DNA from 3 places in the Arthrobacter sp. NPDC058288 genome. Region 3 is predicted to be linked to each of the others. Evidence: riboswitches for the same ligand, from Rfam matches in the RefSeq annotation. Region 3 holds a riboswitch; each other region holds the start of a gene.
What was found. Region 3 has a riboswitch for S-adenosylmethionine ahead of ACFVWT_RS04615 (aminotransferase class V-fold PLP-dependent enzyme). Riboswitches for the same ligand answer to the same signal wherever they lie in the genome.

Region 1 (5,992 bases), on a different contig from region 3:
GACTCGAAGAAGACCGCCGTCGTCGGCTCCGAAAGGGCGGCGCGCCACTGTTCCAGGTCCGGGCCGTCCACAAACACCGTTTCGACGCCCCACCGGGGCAGGATCTCGTTCAGGATCACAAAGCAGGAGCCGAACAGTGAGCGGGCAGCAACCACCCGGTCGCCGGCAGCCAGCAGGGCACCCAGCGCCGTGAAGACGGCGGACATGCCGGACGCCGTCGCAAAGCACGCTTCCGTGCCTTCAAGCAGCCGGAGGCGTTCCTGGAAGGTGGCGACGGACGGGTTGCCGTAGCGGGAGTAGACAAACCGTTCGTCCTCGCCGGTGAATGCCCGCTCGGCAGCTGCCGCGGATTCGTAGACGAACCCCGAGTTGAGGAAGATCGGCTCGGCGGTTTCCTGGAAATTGGTGCGGTCAAGTCCGCCGCGGACAGCCTGGGTGTCGGGGCTCCAGCCGGCGGCGTCGGGATTGAAGGTCACTTAGTTCTTTCCGAGGTTGGTGGGCAGGCCGCGGTTCTTCCAGCCGTTGACGGTGCGTTCGCCGAAACGGTCCGGTTCCCCTTCAAAGCCTTCGAGGACGTTGTATGCGGTGAACCCGGCCCGCGTGGCGGCGATTGCCGCGGCGACGGACCGTACGCCGGAACGGCAGAGGAACACCAGTTCGACGCCGGAGTCCTCGGGGGCCTGCTGCTTCAGCTGGTCGACAAAATCCGGGTTGGGGATGCCGCCGGGGAAGGTCCACTGGATGAAGAGGGGATCGTTGTCCGTGGCCTTGGTGTCCGGGATGCCAATGTGCGCCCACTCGCCCTCGGTGCGGACATCCACCAGGACGGCGCCCTGCTCCAGTTTGGCCCAGGCGTCCTGCGGGCTCAGGTCTCCGGCGTAGCTCATGCGTGGCCCTCGAAGCCTTCGCCCGGGAAATCGGCGTCGAACTCAAGTTCGTCCACTGCGGTTGCCACTGCAGCGTCCGAACTGGCGACGGCCGCTGGCAGGATCACGGCCTGGGCCACGATCACGCTGGTGCCGTTGAAGGTTGCCGCCGGGCCTCCGTGCAGGACATAGCCATCGGCAAGGGCCGCGGAGATGCGCTCGCAGAAGGAGCGGTCGTCGGGGCCGGTGATGAGCCGGTAGGCCAGCTTTTCCTGCGGCAGGGCCGGTTGTTCCTGGTCAGCGGCGGCCGGGTTGGCGGCCGGGGCCAGCGGTGCGGGTGCGTCGGACACGACGGATCTCCTTCTCTCACGCTTGCAGCTCGAATATCGATATGCCGAGTATTCACCTGAGGCACCCCGCCGCGGAAGGAGGGTTGCCGACCGGCCAGTCAGGGCTTGGCGCCGGTTCTCATTACTCCCCAAAAACGTAACACTTACGACGGCGGCCCGCACCGCCGTCGTCGTCATCTTCCGTAACGGGACACAGCCGAAAGCGGCGCCGCCTCCGCGTTTCCGGTGCCCCGTGAGTGACCCCATATTGCGGTTACAAAAGTCCATGCCGGGAGGATAATGACGGGAGATGAACCGCCGTAACGCCGGATGAAATCAGGCAGCTATGAACGAATCGAACCGGAATACAGTCAGTCCCATGCTGCACTTCGGTTGGTTCGTGGGTCACGGTTTCGGCGTTCAGGGCTGGGGCACGCCGGGGTACGGCATCGGGTACGACTGGAAGAAACCCGCCGTTTACCAGCACGCCGTGCGGGAATTCGAACGTGCGGGGCTGGACCTGTTCATCATCGAGGATTCCCTCACGGTGCCGGACACCTACGGCGGGACCGCTGAAGTGTCGCTGGCGCAGGCGTCCTTCGCGCCCAAACACGATCCGCTGGCCCTGGTGCCCTACCTGCTCTCCGCCACGGAACACCTGGGCATTGTTCCCACGGTGAGCGCGTCCTTCTACCCGCCGTTCACCGCGGCCCGCCTGCTGGCCACCCTGCAGCACTTCTCCAACGGCCAGCTGGGCTGGAACGTGGTGACCTCCGGCAGCGACCTGGCCGCGCAGAACTACGGGCTGGACCAGCAGATCGAGCATGACCTCCGCTACGAAAAAGCGGAGGAATTCGTGGAGGTGGTGCGCAAGCTCTGGCACAGCTGGGATCCGGACGCCATCGTCGAGGATGCGGACGCCGGGATCTTCGCGGACCATACGAAGGTTCACCCGATCAACCACAACGGCCGCTTCTTCAAGGTCCGGGGCCCGCTCAACACCGCGCCGCTGCCTGAGGAACCCGTCCTGGTTCAGGCCGGGGCGTCCCCGCGGGGCAAGGCATTCGCGGGCGGCAACGCCGACGTCGCGATCGGCCTGGCCAGGGGAGCGGACGGCATGAAGGCCTACCGCGATTCGATCCGGGCCGAGGCGGCGGCGGCAGGGCGGAACCCCGACGACGTCAAGGTGCTGTATGTCCTCAAGCCCGCCGTGGTGGGCTCCCGCGCCGAAGCCGACGAGCTCCGGGAGCAGCGCCGGGAACTGACGCAGCGCGACATCGACAGCCAGCTGAACTCCATCTCCTACCTTTCCGTGATCGACTTCAAACAGTTCGACCTCGACGCCACCCTCCCTGAGCTCACCACGAACAGCAACCAGGGCACCCTGGACCATTTCGCCAAGGCGGGCCCTCCCGGGTCCACGCTGCGCCAGCTCCTGCAGGCCCGCAGCGGCGGCGCGGGGGACAGCATCATCGGCACGGTCGAGGAGATCGCCGACTACCTTGAGGAAACCGGCGTCCGGGTGGGCGGGGACGGCTTCCTGTTCTCCGGCTTCGTTGATCCGGCCACGGTTCACGGCGTGCTGGACCGGCTGGCCCCGGTGCTGCGGCGCCGCGGGCTGCTCCGGACAAGCTATGGCGACGGCGGCTTCCGCCGGAACCTGCTGGACTTCTAGTGCCATGGGCGACGGCAGCGGCACCTTCCTGATCGGCACGGCGCACCTGCGCGCCAGGGACATCGCTGAAGCCGCGGCCGATCCGGCCGTGAAGTTCGTCCTGAGCGTGGACGCCCAGGAGCTGATCGGGCTCTCGCGTGAGGTGGTGCAGCAGGCCATCGATTCCGGCCACCGCGTCTACGGACTCAACACTTTGCTCGGCTCCGGGCGCGACACCGCTGTGGAGGAGACGTCGATCCTCGCCTACCAGGTGCAGGTGGTGCGGTACCACAACAGCGGCGTGGGGGACCTGCTGGGCGCTGATGAGGTCCGGGCAGTGATTCTGGCACGGCTGGTGGGCTTCAGCCGCGGCGGCTCCGGAGTCCGGCCGGAAACAGCCCGCTTCTATGCCGACATGCTCAACCGGGGCGTGGTCCCCGCCATCCCGCGCGAAGGATCCGTAGGGTCCGCCGACCTCACCCAGCTGGCCGCGGTGGCCGCCGTCGCCATCGGGGAGGGCCAGGCCGTGGGGTCGGACGGGCAGCTGGTGCCCGGCGGCCAGGCGCTGGCCGACGCCGGGCTGGCTCCGCTGGAACTGGCGCCCGGCGAAGCCCTGGCCCTGGTCAGCTCCAACTCCTATTCCATCGGCGTCGGCGCGCTGGTCCTGCACCGCATCCTGCGGCTCGCCGACCTTGCGGACACGGCGCTCGCGCTGTCGCTTGAGGCGACCGCAAGGCACGACGGCGGCGGCAACCTCAGCCCGTTTTCACCGGCTGTGCAGGCTGCCAAAGCCGTGCACGGGCAAGCGGTCACAGCGGCCCATGTGTTGCGGCTCCTCGAGGGCGGGTGGCTGGAGGACTCGGAGCGGGAGGTTTCGGTGCAGGACGCCCTTTCCTTCCGGGCGGCACCCCAGACCCACGGCGCCGTCCGGTGCCAGATCACTGCCCTGGAAGATGCCTTGGAAGTGGAGCTGAACGGTCGGGGTGACAACCCCCTCACAGACATCGGCTCCGGGCGGATGGTTTCCGGCGGCAACTTCCAGCCCATGCAGCTGGCCCTGGCCTTCGAGGCGCTGCGCCTGGGACTGGCCCACCTCGGGATCAGCAGCGAACGCCGGATCGCCAAGCTCTACCCCCCGCAGCGGCGGATCCGCCAGCGGCACCTCGAAGCTGCCACGAACGGAGCGCCGCTGGAGCCGGAAGAGCTGCCCGGGCTGCTCTGGTATTCGGCCGCCGGCCTGCTGTCCGAGCTCAAATTCCTGGCGGCGCCGGCAACACTCGGTGCGCCCACGCTGTCCGCCGACGTCGAAGATCACTCCACGCTGGCGCCGCTGGCACTCCAGCAGCTGGAGCGTTCCGTCGATGCTGCCGGGAAGCTGCTCGCCATCGAGGCGCTGACAGCGGCGTACCTGCTGGGCGGGGCGGAAGCGCGGGCGGTGCGACCGCTGGGACAAGGGACGGCCGCCGTCGTCGACAGCCTTTCCGGCCTGCTGGCCCGGCACCTGCCGGCCGCGGCGCTCGTGGACGAGGCGCGCGCTGAGCTGGACGTCCTCCTCGGCAGCGGCCTAAACAGTGCCCTGATCGGCGGCCCGGGACCCCATGCCGCCGGCAGCACAGAAAGGCAGCGATGGGCACCATGACGGGCAGGCACGCGGTCCGGGAGGCTGATGTTGCGGCAGATGCCGGCGCCGTCCTGGCACAGGTGGGAAACACTCCGCTGGTGCCGCTGGACGTCCTTGGCAAGGGCTTGGGCAGTACGGTGTACGTCAAGCTCGAATCCGACAACCCCGGCGGCTCCATCAAGGACCGGACAGCACTGAGCATGGTCCGCGCGGCTGAGCGCAGCGGTGAGCTCCGGCCGGGGGCAACCATTGTGGAGAGCACTTCCGGGAACACCGGGATCGGGCTGGCGCTGATCGGTGCCCTCACCGGACACCCCGTGGTGGTGGTCACCGGGGACACCATCTCATCCGAGAAGCTCGCCGCGCTGCACCGTTATGGCGCCAGGGTGGTGGTGACGGACTGGGCCGCGCCGTCGGAGTCGCCGGAGAACGCACGGGCCGTCGCGGCCCGGATCACGGCAGAAAACCCGGGAGCCTGGCGGCCTCAGCAGTTCGATAATCCGGCCAATCCGCTGGCCCACTACGAAGGGACAGCGCCGGAAATCTGGCAGCAGACGTCCGGGAAAGTGACGCATTTCGTGGCCGGGATCGGCACCGGCGGCACCATCAGCGGCAACGGCCGGTACCTGAAGGAAAAGACCGGCGGCCATGTGGAGGTGATCGCCGCGGACCCTGTTGGTTCCGTGTACAGCGGGGGCCCTCCGGGCGAGATCCTGGTGGACGGCGTGGGCAACTCCTGGCCGGAAGCCGAGTGGCCCAAGATCTTCAATCGCGGCATTGTGGACCGCTTCCTGCGCATCCCCAACAATGAGGTGTACACGACGGAGCACCGGCTGCTGAACGAAGAGGGGCTGTCCCTGGGGCCCTCGTCCGGGCTTGCGGTGGCTGCGGCACTCAGGGTCGCGCGCGCCGCGCCGCACGGCTCTGTGGTGGTGGCAATAGCGCCCGACGCCGGCAGCAACTACCTGAGCAAGGCCTTCAATCCGGTGTGGCTGGCCGATAACCACATCCATCTGGCCGCGGAATTCGTGGAGGATTAGCTCGCGTGCTTAGCATCACGACTCGGACACAGCTAGAGACACATAGCACGGTCTCGTTGTACGCTTTTGAAACGTTCGCGGTTCCCGCATCCTCTAATCAGTGCGCGGTGCAATCATGGACGGGTCCCGGGCTCAGCCGGGACCAGCACTTATAAAGGAATAGCCAATGTCAATGGATGAGACTTCTTTTCCAGCATTGACCGATGGAGAGTCGGCTGCTTTCCGGGGACCGCAGTCGATCCCGCCTTCGGACGTGAGTGATCCGACGATCCGTGGACAGGCGTGGGACATCATCGAGTCGGTACTGGATGACGCCACTCCTCAGAGCGAGTGGGCACGTGAGCAGCTGCGCAGCCGGATGGAATCGCACCCGGGTAATCCTGAACGCGCTCTCCTGGAGCACCTCATGGCCACCCGGAGCATCACGGACGAGCAGTCGGACGACTCCGAGGACGCCCTTCCCAGTCCCGACCTGCCGACTC
Region 2 (5,992 bases), on a different contig from region 3:
TCGTCGATGTGCTCCAGCCCCACCGAAAGACGGACCAGCCCCGGAGTGACCCCTGCCACCGCCTGTTGTTCCGCTGTCAGCTGGCTGTGCGTGGTGGACGCCGGGTGGATGACCAGCGAGCGCACGTCACCGATGTTTGCCACGTGCGAGTGCAGTTCCAGCGCATCCACGAAACGCTTGCCGGCCTCGGCCCCGCCGGCGATGTTGAAGGAAACGATCGCACCGGTGCCCTTGGGTCCGTACTTGCGGCCGCGCTCGTACCAGGGGCTGGACGGCAGGCCCGCGTAGGCAACGGATTCGACGTCGTCCCTGGCCTCCAGCCATTCGGCGACGCCCACGGCGTTGGCAACGTGGCGCTCGACGCGCAGGCTCAGGGTTTCCAGGCCCTGGGCGATAAGGAAGGCGTTGAACGGGGACACCGCGGAGCCGAGGTCACGCAGCAGCTGGACGCGGGCCTTGAGGATGTAGGAAAGATTCGCGCCCAGGGCGCCCCCGGCGCCGAGGTCCCTGGCGTAGACAAGCCCGTTGTAGGTGGGGTCAGGGGTGTTGAACCCCGGGAACTTCTCCGGGTCCTTGCCGAAATCAAAGTTGCCGGAGTCCACGATTACACCGGCGATCGCGCTGCCGTGGCCGCCAAGGTACTTCGTTGCCGAGTGGACCACAATGTCGGCGCCCCACTCCAGCGGCCGGATGAGGTACGGCGTCGACAGAGTGTTGTCCACGATCAGCGGGACGCCTGCCTCGTGGGCGGCGCCGGAAACGCCTTCAATATCCAGGACGTCCTGGCGCGGATTGGACACCACCTCGGCGAAGAAGAGCTTGGTGTTGGGCCGGACGGCGTCCTTCCACTGCTGGAGGTTGTCCGGGTCCTCCACAAACGTCACCGAGATGCCGAACTTCTTCAGGGTGTGGGCCAGCAGGTTGTACGTGCCCCCGTAGAGGCTGGGGCTGGCCACCACGTGGTCGCCGGCTTCGGCGACGTTGAGGATGGCGAATGTCTCGGCGGCCTGTCCCGAACTGAGCAGCAGCGCCGCCAGCCCGCCTTCAAGGCTGGCCACGCGCTGCTCCACCGCGTCCTGGGTTGGATTGCCGATGCGGGTATAGATGGGCGCCAGCTCGGCCAGCGCGAAACGGTTGGCGGCGCTTTCGGCACTGGGGAACACGAAGGACGTCGTCTGGTAAATGGGGAGGGCCCTGGCGCCGGTGGCGCTGTCCGGCTCCTGGCCGGCGTGGATCTGGCGTGTTTCGAAAGACCAGGCATTGGACATTGGAGGCTCCTTCTAGGGAAGGGCACCGGGGCCGGCGCACGTGCCGGGCCGGGTCTGGTGCCGCGCTTGCCGTCCGGCGGTTGCCGGAGGCCAGGTCCTCACCCGGGGCACCCCACCGCGGAACGAGGGTTGCCGGCCAGCAAGCCGGGGCTCAATGCTGGCGCTCATGACCTGGACCCAGTGTAGGAGCGGAGCAAACCGTCTGAATAGGTTTATGACGAAGGACGTCGGCTGCGGTATTTCGTGGGCTTTGGGGCCGTCCGCCATAACGTCCCATCTTGGTAAGGACACCCTTAGCTGAGAGCTCCATCACAAAGTGCCAAGATGAGGGCATGCGCATGGATCACGTCTCTTACGCCTGTGAACAAGATGGCTTGGCTGCCACCACCGAACGTATTGCAACCGCCCTCGGCGTCGAAGCCGTGAAGGGCGGGGTACACCCCCGTTTTGGCACCCGCAACATGATTATCCCGCTGGCCGGGCACAAATACCTGGAGGTCGTGGAGGTCCTGGACCACCCGGCATCCGACAAAGCTCCGTTCGGGCAGGCTGTCCGGGCACGCTCCGCAGCGGGCGGCGGCTGGATGGGCTGGTGCGTCGAAGTGGACGACCTGGCACCGTTCGAAGAACGCCTCGGCCGCTCGGCCGTTAACGGCAACCGCAAGTTCCCGGACGGCCGCGAACTTGTCTGGAAGCAGATCGGCATCCTGGGCCTTATCGCAGACCCGCAGGTGCCGTACATGCTCAAGTGGGAAGGCGACCCGGAGCTTCACCCGTCCAACGCCTACCCGAGCAACGTTAAGATGTCCAGCCTCACCATCGCCGGTTCGGCCGAGCGCGTCACGGAATGGCTCGGTCAACCGGTCGAGAAGCCCTTGGAGGATGTGGCTGTTGAATGGGTCGCCCCGAAGGGGACGCCGGGAATCCTCTCCGTCACGTTCGAAACCGCCTCCGGCGCGGTAACCATCTAACCCCTGTTCCACCGTGTGGCCCTCCGGGCCACGGGCAGCGCGCTGCCCTGACAAACTTCGGCCGCTATCAGCGGGTGCCAACGACGTCACCCACCGATAGCGGCCGAATCCTTTTAAGAGGTTGCCGGCTAGCCCAGCCCGATGGCCTTGCCGAACAGGCTGAAGCCGACGAACGCCACAACGTCCAGCAGCGCATGGGCGATCACCAGGGGCATCACGCGGCGGGTCTTCGTGTACACCCAGGCGAAAACAACACCCATCACGGCGTTGCCGATGAACGGGCCGAAGCCCTGGTAGAGGTGGTAGCTGCCGCGGAGCATGGAGCTGGCGAAGATGGCCAGCGGCATGCTCCAGCCGAACTTCCCGAGCCTGTCCAGCAGGTACCCCACCACGATGACTTCCTCCACGATCCCGTGCCGTACGGCGGAGAGAATCAGCACCGGGATGGTCCACCAATAGGCGTCCAGCGCGCTGGGGATGATGGCCGTGGTGATGCCCAGCGCCCGTCCGGCCGCATAGAGCCCCAGGGAAGGGATGCCGATCAGCGCTGCCAGGCCCAGCCCCTGCAGCAGGTCCTTCCCCGGGCGGGCGAAGGTGAAGCCGAGTTTGCGGAAGGCCGAAGCGCCGGACTCCCCCGACTTCCGGTGCTCGGTGAGGAAATAGATGACCAGCACCACCGGCACCAGGGCGAAAACAATATCCAGCAGCTGGTAGGTCAGGTCGAAATATTCGCGGCTGCTCTGGGAGCGGTTAAGGGTGGAGGTCCCCTCCGCAAGAGGTGCCCGCGTCAGCTTGTCCAGCAACTGCACCACCGAATACACGGCCGACTGCCCTAGCGACAGACCGAGGACAATCCAGACTTCTAACCGCAGACGACGGCGGGAGGGAACCAGCATGTTCCTATCTTGCCTTCCCTTTCTGGTTCTTTCCTGTCCGCCGCTTCCGGCTGGTCGGGGCCGCCGCTTCCGGCTGGTCGCGGGGGCAACACATCCACGTGGCCGCGCTGCCCGGGGCCTATGCTTGGAATTTATGAGTGCGCCCGGAAAAATCATCATGATCCGGCACGGCCAGTCAGCCGCCAATGCCGACACCTCCATTTATAACCGGGTGCCCGATTACCGGATACCACTGACCGAACTCGGCCTTGCACAGGCCCGGGCCGCAGGCGAGGAGATCCGCCGGGAACTGGACGGCCGGCAGGTGTGTGTCTACGTCTCGCCGTACCTCCGGGCCTACCAGACTCTCGAAGCGCTCAATCTGGGACCGCTTGTAGAGCGGATTATCGAGGAACCCAGGCTTCGTGAACAGGACTGGGCGAACTTCCAGATCGCCGGGGACATCGAGGACCAAAAAGAACTCCGGAACGCCTACGGCCACTTCTTCTACCGGTTCAGGGAGGGTGAATCCGGATCCGATGTCTACGACCGGATCTCCTCCTTCATGGAAACACTGCACCGGCACTGGTCCAAGCCCAGCTACGCCCCGAACGCCCTCTTCGTGACGCACGGGCTCACCATGAGGCTGTTCTGCATGCGCTGGTTCCACTGGTCCGTGGAGTATTTCGAATCCCTCAACAACCCGGACAACGCCGAAGTGCGGACCCTGGTGCGCACGGATGAAGGCAAGTACGAACTGGACAAGCCGTTCAGCCAGTGGGAGGACCGCCGCGTGGACGAGACAGTCCTGGACGCTCCGCCCATGATCTTCTAGCGGCCGCGTTTCAACGCGCCCGCACGCCGGCCCGCCAGACGGCGTGGGTCAGCGGGATGCCCGGCCGGTAGGCAAGGTGGGTGGCGGAGGGGGCGTTGAGCAGGTGGAGGTCCGCGCGGTGCCCGACGGCGATCGAACCGACCGCGCGTTCGCCGTCGGCGTCGTTCCCCTCGTCGCGGTGCAGCGCCAGCGCGCCCCCGTACGTGGCGGCCCGGACGGCCTCGTGGACGCTGAGCCGCATCTGGAGCACGGCCGTGGTGACGCAGAAGGCCATCGAGCTGGTGTAGGAGGTACCGGGGTTGCAGTTCGAGGCCAGGGCGAGCTGCACACCGGCGTCGAGCAGTTCCCGTCCCGGTGCCAGCGGCTGGCGGGTGGAGAGGTCGCAGGCCGGCAGGCACGTGGCGACAGTCCCCCGCGTTCCGGCGCCGGCCGCCGATTCCCAGCCGGACCAGCTGTCCGCGAGGTCGTGGACGTCGGCGCGGGACAGGTAGTTCACGTGGTCCACGCTGGCGGCCCCGAATTCAACCGCCAACCGCACCCCGGGCCCCTCTCCCAACTGGTTGCCGTGCACGCGCAGGCCAAGGCCCGCATCCTTGCAGGCCTGCAGCACTCGGCGCGACTGTTCCTCGGTGAACGCCCCCTGCTCGCAGAACACGTCCGCCCAGCCGACATAGGGCAGGACGGCCGCCAGCATGGGCCCGCACACCAGGTCGGTGTATTCGTCGGGGTCGTTCCCGGCGGGGACCAGATGGGCGCCCAGGTAGGTGACTTCGTCAGCCACAGTCGACGCGATGCGCGCGCTGCGCGTTTCGTTCTCCACGTCCAGGCCGTAGCCGGTCTTGGTTTCCAAGTACGTGGTGCCCTGCGAGACGGCTTCGGCCACGCGGCCCAGGGCCAGCCTGGTGAGGTCGAAGTCGCTTGTCCCGCGGGTGGCGCCAGTGGTCACGGCGATGCCGCCGGCGCTGTAACTCTCGCCGGCCATCCGGGCCTCGAACTCCGCAGTCCTGTCACCGGCAAAGATCAGGTGGGTGTGCGAGTCCACCCAGCCCGGCAGCAGCGCCCGGCCTCCCGCGTCTACGGCATCGTCAGCGGCCGGCGCGGCCGACGACGGCCCGATCCACGAAATCCGCTCCCCCTCGATCACCACGGCGGCGTCCTTGAGGACGCGGTGCTCCGCGTCCTGGGTCATCAGCTCGGCAATGTTGGTGATCAGGGTGCTCATGGGTCCATTCTTCAGTGCCGGATGGACCAGCGGGTTGCGGCCAGCGCAACCGCTGTCCGGGATGCCGGACTGAGCCCGGCGTCCTCGTCCCGGGCGCCCTGCCCCGCCGACGGCCCTGCCAGGATGAGGTCGGCTGCGAGCTCAGCAATGCCGGACGAGGTCTGGAAACCGTAACCGCCCTGTCCGGCGAGCCAGAAGAATCCGGTGGCTTCGGCGTCGAACCCCACCACCGGGACGCCGTCGGCAGCTTCGGTGCGCAGGCCGGTCCACGCGGACTTGACGTTCCTGATGCCCATGGTGGTCACCGCGTTGAGCCGCGCCACCAGCGCCTCGACATCGCCCGGGTAGGGCTTCGCGTCCTCAGGCCCGCTCGGCACGGATTCCGACGGCGAAATCAGCACGTCCCGTCCTTCCTTGCGGAAGTAGAACGATTCGTCCGCTGCCGCCACCATGGGGCAGGAATCCGGGAGGGGACGTTCGACGTCGACAATCGCCGCCGTGCGCCGGTACGGCTGGAGGCCGAGCTTCTCCACGCCGCTGATCACGGCCAGTTCATCGGCCCAGGCCCCGGCAGCATTGACCACGATCCCGGCCTGGAACGCTTCCTGGCCGGCCCCGAGCTCCCAGCCGGACCCCAGCCGCTGGGCGGAATGGACCTTGGCTCCGGTGATGATGTCCACCCCGCCCGCCTCGGCACGGCGCCGGTGGTCTTCCAGCAGCACGGGGGCGTTGCAGGCGAACGAACCGGTATCCAGTCCGGCCGCGGTGAAGAACCCTGGCTCCAGCACCGGGCACAGCTCCAGTGCTTCGGCATGGGAAAT
Region 3 (5,992 bases):
CCGTGATGCTCGGCCATTCCGGCGTGGGGAAGTCCACCATGGTCAATGCCCTGACGGGTGCCGAGCGGGCCACGGGAGGCGTCAACGCCGTCACCGGGAGGGGACGGCACACGTCGTCGTCCGCGCTTGCCCTGCGGATCAGTGACGCGCCCGCCGGTAGCTGGATCATAGACACGCCCGGCATCCGGTCTTTCGGCCTTGCCCACGTGGATCCGGACCGGATCCTGCGTTCGTTCCCCGATCTCGAACCCGGCACGGATGCCTGTGAACGCGGCTGCAAGCACGATGCCTCCGCCGTCAACTGCGGTGTGGACGCCTGGGTGGCCGAAGGACACGCTGGCCCGTCCGGCGCGGCGCGCCTGGCATCCCTTCGGCGGTTGCTCGGCACAGACCCCCGGATGGAAGCACAGGACGCCAAGGAACTCGGCATCGTTTCATGACATCCCGGCCCGCCGGCTGCAGAGACGGTAGTTTGGAACCATGACCCAACCCGCTTCGAGCTACAACGATGACCTGCGCCTCGCCCATGTCCTGGCCGACTCTGTTGACTCCCAGACCATGAGCCGCTTCAAGGCGCTGGATCTTCAGATTGAAACCAAACCGGATCTGACGCCGGTAACGGATGCTGACAAGGCAGCTGAAGAGTCCATCCGCGGCCAGCTCTCCCGTTCCCGTCCGCGAGATGCCGTCCTCGGCGAAGAGTTCGGCAGTTCGGGACATGGTTCCCGCCGCTGGATCATCGACCCGATCGACGGCACCAAGAACTTCGTCCGCGGCGTGCCGGTGTGGGCCACCCTGATCGCCCTCGTGGATGAAGGTGAGCCTGTGGTTGGACTGGTCAGCGCGCCGGCGCTGGGAAAACGCTGGTGGGCGGCGAAAGGTGCGGGCGCCTACATGGGACGGTCGCTTGCTGCCGCCACCCGGCTCAAGGTCTCCAACGTGTCCAAGCTGTCGGACGCCTCCCTCTCCTACTCGAGCCTCAGCGGCTGGAAGGAACGGGGCAACCTGGACGAATTCCTGGGTCTCACTGAGGAAGTCTGGCGGACCCGCGCCTACGGTGACTTCTGGTCCTACTGCATGGTGGCCGAGGGGTCCGTGGACATCGCCTGCGAGCCTGAACTGAACCTCTATGACATGGCGGCTTTGGTGCCGATTGTCACCGAAGCCGGCGGACGCTTCACCTCGTTGGAAGGAGTGGACGGCCCCTTCGGCGGAAACGCCCTGGCCACCAATTCGATTCTTCATTCCGAGGTCCTCAAGCGGCTGAACCCGGAACTCGACGACCTCCTCTGACGCGCGACCCGGCCCGCTGCCAAGCGGTTTCGGCGCGGGTTTGTCCACCGGAGGCATATCAACCGGGGACCGAATAAACGACGGCGGATTACCCCCTCGGGGGGTGTCCGCCGTCGTTATATTCGGCGCAATCCCCCTTCTGCCGACGCGCGTAACAAAGGGCTTAATAATTGCCGCGACTTTCCCGCGGCCCGGTGAATGTCCTAATCTCGAAACAGGTCACGAGTGCCAGCGCTAAACCCCGGTTTGCTGGCCGGCAACCCTCCATTCGCGGTGGGGTGCCCCGGGTGACGACCAGGCCGGTCCGGAACGGACCCGGCAAGCGCGGATCCCCGGAGTGCGGGGTCCCTTCACAGTGAGGTCCCCATGACTACTGCCACTTTCCCCGCAAATGCCGCAACCTCTTCCGCTACAGGCCTTCTGGACCCGCGGTTCACCGTCGCCCAGCGCCCCCTCTCAGCCGTTACCGGCGCGGAGATCCAGGCTCCGCTGATCCAGGGCGGCCACGTCCGCTACGCGAACCTGGACTACGGCGCATCGGCCCCGGCGCTGTCCGTTGTCTCCGCCTACCTCAACGAGATCCTGCCGTACTACGCCAGCGTGCACCGCGGCGCCGGCTATGCCTCGCAGATCAGCACGTCGGTGTATGAAAATGCCCGGGACATCGTCCGCGGGTTCGTGGGCGGCAGGTCGGACGATTCCGTCATCTTCACCCGGAACACCACGGACTCACTGAACCTGCTGGCCGGGTGCCTGCCGGTGGCCGACGGCCGACACACCGGCGAGGTGCTGTACCTCGACATCGAACACCACGCCAACCTGCTCCCCTGGCAGGGAGTGCCGCACCGGAGTGTTGTTGCCGCCCCCACGCTCACCGCCACCCTGGAGAATCTTCGTTCCGAGCTCCAGCAGGGTGACATCAGCCTGCTGGCCGTCACGGGCGCCTCCAACGTCACCGGCGAGATCCTTCCCATCCGCGAACTGGCCGCACTGGCCCACGAACACGGCGCCAGGATCGTTGTGGACGCGGCGCAGCTGGCCCCGCACCGCCGCATCGACATCGCCGCGGACGACGTCGACTACCTCGCCTTCTCAGGCCACAAGCTGTACGCGCCGTTTGGCAGCGGCGTCCTCGTGGGCCGGCCGGACTGGCTCGACGCCGGGACGCCCCACCTCGCAGGCGGCGGAGCCGTGCGTGAGGCCCGGCTGGACTCCGTCAGCTGGACTACAGGGCCGGCACGGCATGAAGGCGGCTCACCGAACGTCCTTGGGGCCGCCACCCTGGCCCGGGCCACCCAGGTCATCGGCGCCTTGGACCAGGACCTGTGGCACGCCCACGAGACGGCCATCCGGTCCTTCCTCGTCGAGGGACTGCGGAAGATCGACGGCGTCACTGTCCACCAGATCTTCAGCGACACCGACCACGCCACGGACACCATCGGTGTGGTCAACTTCTCCGTCGCTGGCTACGACGCCGGCCTTGTGGCAGCCTACCTCTCCGCGGAGCACGGCGTAGGCCTGCGCGACGGCCGCTTCTGCGCCCACCCCCTGCTGAAGCGGCTGGGACTGCCGTCCGGCTCGCTGCGGGCAAGCTTCGGCGTCGGTTCCCGGTTGGAGGACGCCCAGCGCCTACTCGCAGGCATCGAGGAACTCCGCAGGACCGGCCTCGGCTGGGACTACGTTGTGGACTCGGGCCGCTGGGTGCCGGCCAACGACACCCGCAGCTACCCGGACTGGGCACCCAACACCCCCGGCACTGCCGGGGCGGCACCCTGCACTGAGGACTGAAGACTGACGTCGCGGCGCGTGCGGTAAATTCGAGGGGTAAGAATTCCAGCCTGCCCGAAGGAGACTGCACGTGGCACGGGGAGGCCCCAAACTGCACCACCAGCGCCGGTACGAGCTCGGCCGGAGTTTCCAGGACGGCGGCGAACACTATGACCGGGTCCGTCCCGGCTATCCCGCCGGTTCCGTAGAGTGGCTGCTCCGAAGCGTTGGCGGGACAGCCGGCGCGTCCGACGCCGCTGACATCGGGGCCGGGACGGGAAAGTACACCGCGATGCTGGTACAGCGCGGCCTGGCTGTCACCGCAGTGGATCCCTCACCGGACATGCTCGCCCAGCTGCGGCTGGCGCTTCCCGGCGTTCCCGCTTCCGTGGGCACCGCGGAGGCCACGGGCCTTCCCGACGCAGCGTTCGACGTCGTGACCGTTGCGCAGGCATGGCATTGGTGTGATCCCCGCCTGGCCAGCACCGAGCTGTCCCGCATTCTTCGCCCGGGCGGAGTGCTGGGGCTGATTTGGAACCAACTGGACACATCCGTGCCGTGGGTCCACCGGCTTTCCCGGATCATGCATGCGGGCGACGTGCACAAGCCGGATTTCCGTCCCGCGATCGGGCCGGAGTTCGCCGGTCTTGAGAGCCATCTGACGCGCTGGGAAGACCCCGTGACCACTAAGGACATCGTCGAACTGGCTAAGTCGCGCAGCTACTACCTCGCCGCCGGAGAAAGCATCCGGGCCAAAGTCCGCGCCAACCTTGACTGGTACCTCCACGAGCACCTGACATACTCCGCCGAGGACATTATCGGACTCCCCTACCTGACCCAGACGTGGCGGGCGTTCAAGGCATGAGTCCCGTAACCAAAGCGGTAGGCTTGAACTCGTGAAGACCGGCGCCCCCTCCTCCTCGATAGAGGACTACGTCAAGGTCATCTACTCCTTCACGGAGTGGCAGGACAAGCCCATCACCTCCTCGCAGCTGGCACTCCGGCTCGGCGTCGCCAATTCCTCGGTTTCGGAAATGGTCCGCAAACTCAAGGACCAGGGCCTCGTTGACCACAAGCCCTACAGCGCCATCACGCTCACGTCCGACGGAGTCCGGCTTGCGCTCTCCATGGTGAGGCGGCACCGCCTCATTGAGACGTACCTCGTCCAGGAGCTCGGCTACAGCTGGGACGAAGTCCACGACGAAGCCGAACTGCTGGAGCACGCCGTGTCGGATACCTTCATCGAGCGGATGGCCGGCAAGCTCGGCAATCCCCTGCGCGACCCGCATGGTGATCCCATCCCGGCGGCCGACGGCACCGTCCACATGCCGCACGCCCACCGGATGAGCGAACTCGACGAGGGACACAAAGGCCGGATCACCCGGATCAGCGACGACAATCCCGAGCTCCTGCGCTACCTTTCCTCGCAGGAAATCGATCTGGACGCCGACATCGAAGTGCTGGGCCGGAAACCGTTTGGCGGAGCGCTCGTGGTCAGGATCGGCTCCGCAGGCGCAGACCGCGAATTCGACCTCGCCGACGAGGTCTCGTCAGCGCTATGGGTCTACAGCGAATCCCGCCACGCCGGATGCCGGCTGGCGGATGCCTGAAGGGGCGCTGCCAGAATGAGTGCCGCCAGTAACCCGGGCTGGCGGGCGTGGGCGGCGGTGGCAGTCGGGGCGCTGGCGGGCACAGAGCTCCGCTACGGCCTGGGTTTCCTCTTTCCCGACGCGGCGGGGGCGATCCCGTGGACCACTTTGTCCATCAACGTCTGCGGAAGCTTTATCCTCGCCTCCCTCACCACCCTGTGGATTGCGCGCCCCAGGACCGCATTCTGGCTCAGAGCCGGGATTGGTCCTGGGCTGCTGGGATCGTTCACCACCTTCTCGGCCGTGGTGTTCTCCGTCGACCAGCAGGCACGGTCCGGACAGCACGTGACCTGGCTGATCTATCTGGCACTTTCCCTGGTCCTGGGGCTTGCTGCGGCCGCTGCAGGCTGGAAAGCCGGCAAGGCCCTGAGCGACCGGACGGGTGGAGCCTCATGACGGCGCTTTTGGTGGGCGTCTTCGGCGTTGCGGGGGGACTGCTCAGGTTTGCCATCGACACCTGGTTCGCGCACCGTGCCGGGACCCGACGGCACTGGCCCTGGGCAACCCTGGTGGTCAACGTCACCGGTTCACTGGTCATCGGCCTGTCCGTGGGCGTTACCGGCCGGCTCGGGCTCGGCGAGGAATGGCATGCGGCGATCGCCACCGGACTGGCCGGCGGGCTTACCACGTTCAGTTCCTGGACCACCGCCACCATCCGGCTTGTCAGTGAGGTGCGTTACCTCGCTGCGGCCCTGAACGTGGCCGTCAATCTCGTGGCCGGGCTCTCCGCCGCAGCCCTGGGAATCGCCCTGGCCGGCTGACAGCCTGTGCAGAGCCGTCCGTGCGTGCTGGAGTCCCGCAGTCGTGAATCCGATGCGGCCCGGCGTCCCGTATCGTTAAACGATGGTTACGCGACGTGAAGCAGCTCAGATCCTCGATATTCCCCTGGAAATGGCGCACCGTCACGGTATTCCCTCCCGGCTGACGGACGCTGAACTGTCTGAACTCCTGGACCATCCACCGGCCTGGCTCATCCAGTCAAGGGCAAACCGGACCGGTAAGCGGCCTGTCTGGGTCCAGCTGACGTGCGCCGTGTGCGGTTTCTCGGAGGCCGCCCGCCCCAAGAAATGGTGGCCGCCGTTCACCTACGTCTGCTGCTCCCATCACGCACCGGGCGACCTGCCAGCGGTGCTTCCGGGGCTCGTCCGCAGCGAATACGAGGGAATCGGCAGCCGGTTCGTCGGCATCGTTGACGTTGAAGTGCCCGTTTCCTAGGCCAGTTTCATTCGTGGCAAAACAGGCGTACCTTACAAGCACGGGGCCTATTCAAGGCCCCGAAGTAA

Region 1: it holds a riboswitch for S-adenosylmethionine, as region 3 does, so the genes downstream of both, ACFVWT_RS12345 (DUF1737 domain-containing protein) here and ACFVWT_RS04615 (aminotransferase class V-fold PLP-dependent enzyme) in region 3, are expected to answer to the same signal.
Region 2: it holds a riboswitch for S-adenosylmethionine, as region 3 does, so the genes downstream of both, ACFVWT_RS19570 (bifunctional o-acetylhomoserine/o-acetylserine sulfhydrylase) here and ACFVWT_RS04615 (aminotransferase class V-fold PLP-dependent enzyme) in region 3, are expected to answer to the same signal.

Annotation. Positions count from the first base shown of each region.
Region 1 covers NZ_JBHVYH010000003.1:285,977-291,968, reverse strand. Annotated here, with positions in the region: gene ACFVWT_RS12355 (O-succinylhomoserine sulfhydrylase) at 1-476, opposite strand, end outside; gene ACFVWT_RS12350 (rhodanese-like domain-containing protein) at 477-887, opposite strand; gene ACFVWT_RS12345 (DUF1737 domain-containing protein) at 884-1,195, opposite strand; SAM riboswitch class IV at 1,230-1,342, opposite strand; gene ACFVWT_RS12340 (NtaA/DmoA family FMN-dependent monooxygenase) at 1,575-2,870, shown strand; gene ACFVWT_RS12335 (aromatic amino acid ammonia-lyase) at 2,875-4,488, shown strand; gene ACFVWT_RS12330 (PLP-dependent cysteine synthase family protein) at 4,485-5,510, shown strand; gene ACFVWT_RS12325 (EAL domain-containing protein) at 5,764-5,992, shown strand, end outside.
Region 2 covers NZ_JBHVYH010000009.1:11,509-17,500, reverse strand. Annotated here, with positions in the region: gene ACFVWT_RS19570 (bifunctional o-acetylhomoserine/o-acetylserine sulfhydrylase) at 1-1,268, opposite strand, end outside; SAM riboswitch class IV at 1,326-1,440, opposite strand; gene ACFVWT_RS19565 (VOC family protein) at 1,601-2,239, shown strand; gene ACFVWT_RS19560 (CPBP family intramembrane glutamic endopeptidase) at 2,368-3,135, opposite strand; gene ACFVWT_RS19555 (histidine phosphatase family protein) at 3,269-3,949, shown strand; gene hutI (imidazolonepropionase) at 3,960-5,171, opposite strand; gene ACFVWT_RS19545 (NAD(P)/FAD-dependent oxidoreductase) at 5,183-5,992, opposite strand, start outside.
Region 3 covers NZ_JBHVYH010000001.1:955,274-961,265, reverse strand. Annotated here, with positions in the region: gene ACFVWT_RS04625 (ribosome small subunit-dependent GTPase A) at 1-440, shown strand, start outside; gene hisN (histidinol-phosphatase) at 481-1,293, shown strand; SAM riboswitch class IV at 1,511-1,624, shown strand; gene ACFVWT_RS04615 (aminotransferase class V-fold PLP-dependent enzyme) at 1,660-3,081, shown strand; gene ACFVWT_RS04610 (class I SAM-dependent methyltransferase) at 3,152-3,925, shown strand; gene ACFVWT_RS04605 (metal-dependent transcriptional regulator) at 3,957-4,670, shown strand; gene ACFVWT_RS04600 (fluoride efflux transporter FluC) at 4,686-5,105, shown strand; gene ACFVWT_RS04595 (fluoride efflux transporter FluC) at 5,102-5,470, shown strand; gene ACFVWT_RS04590 (hypothetical protein) at 5,553-5,924, shown strand.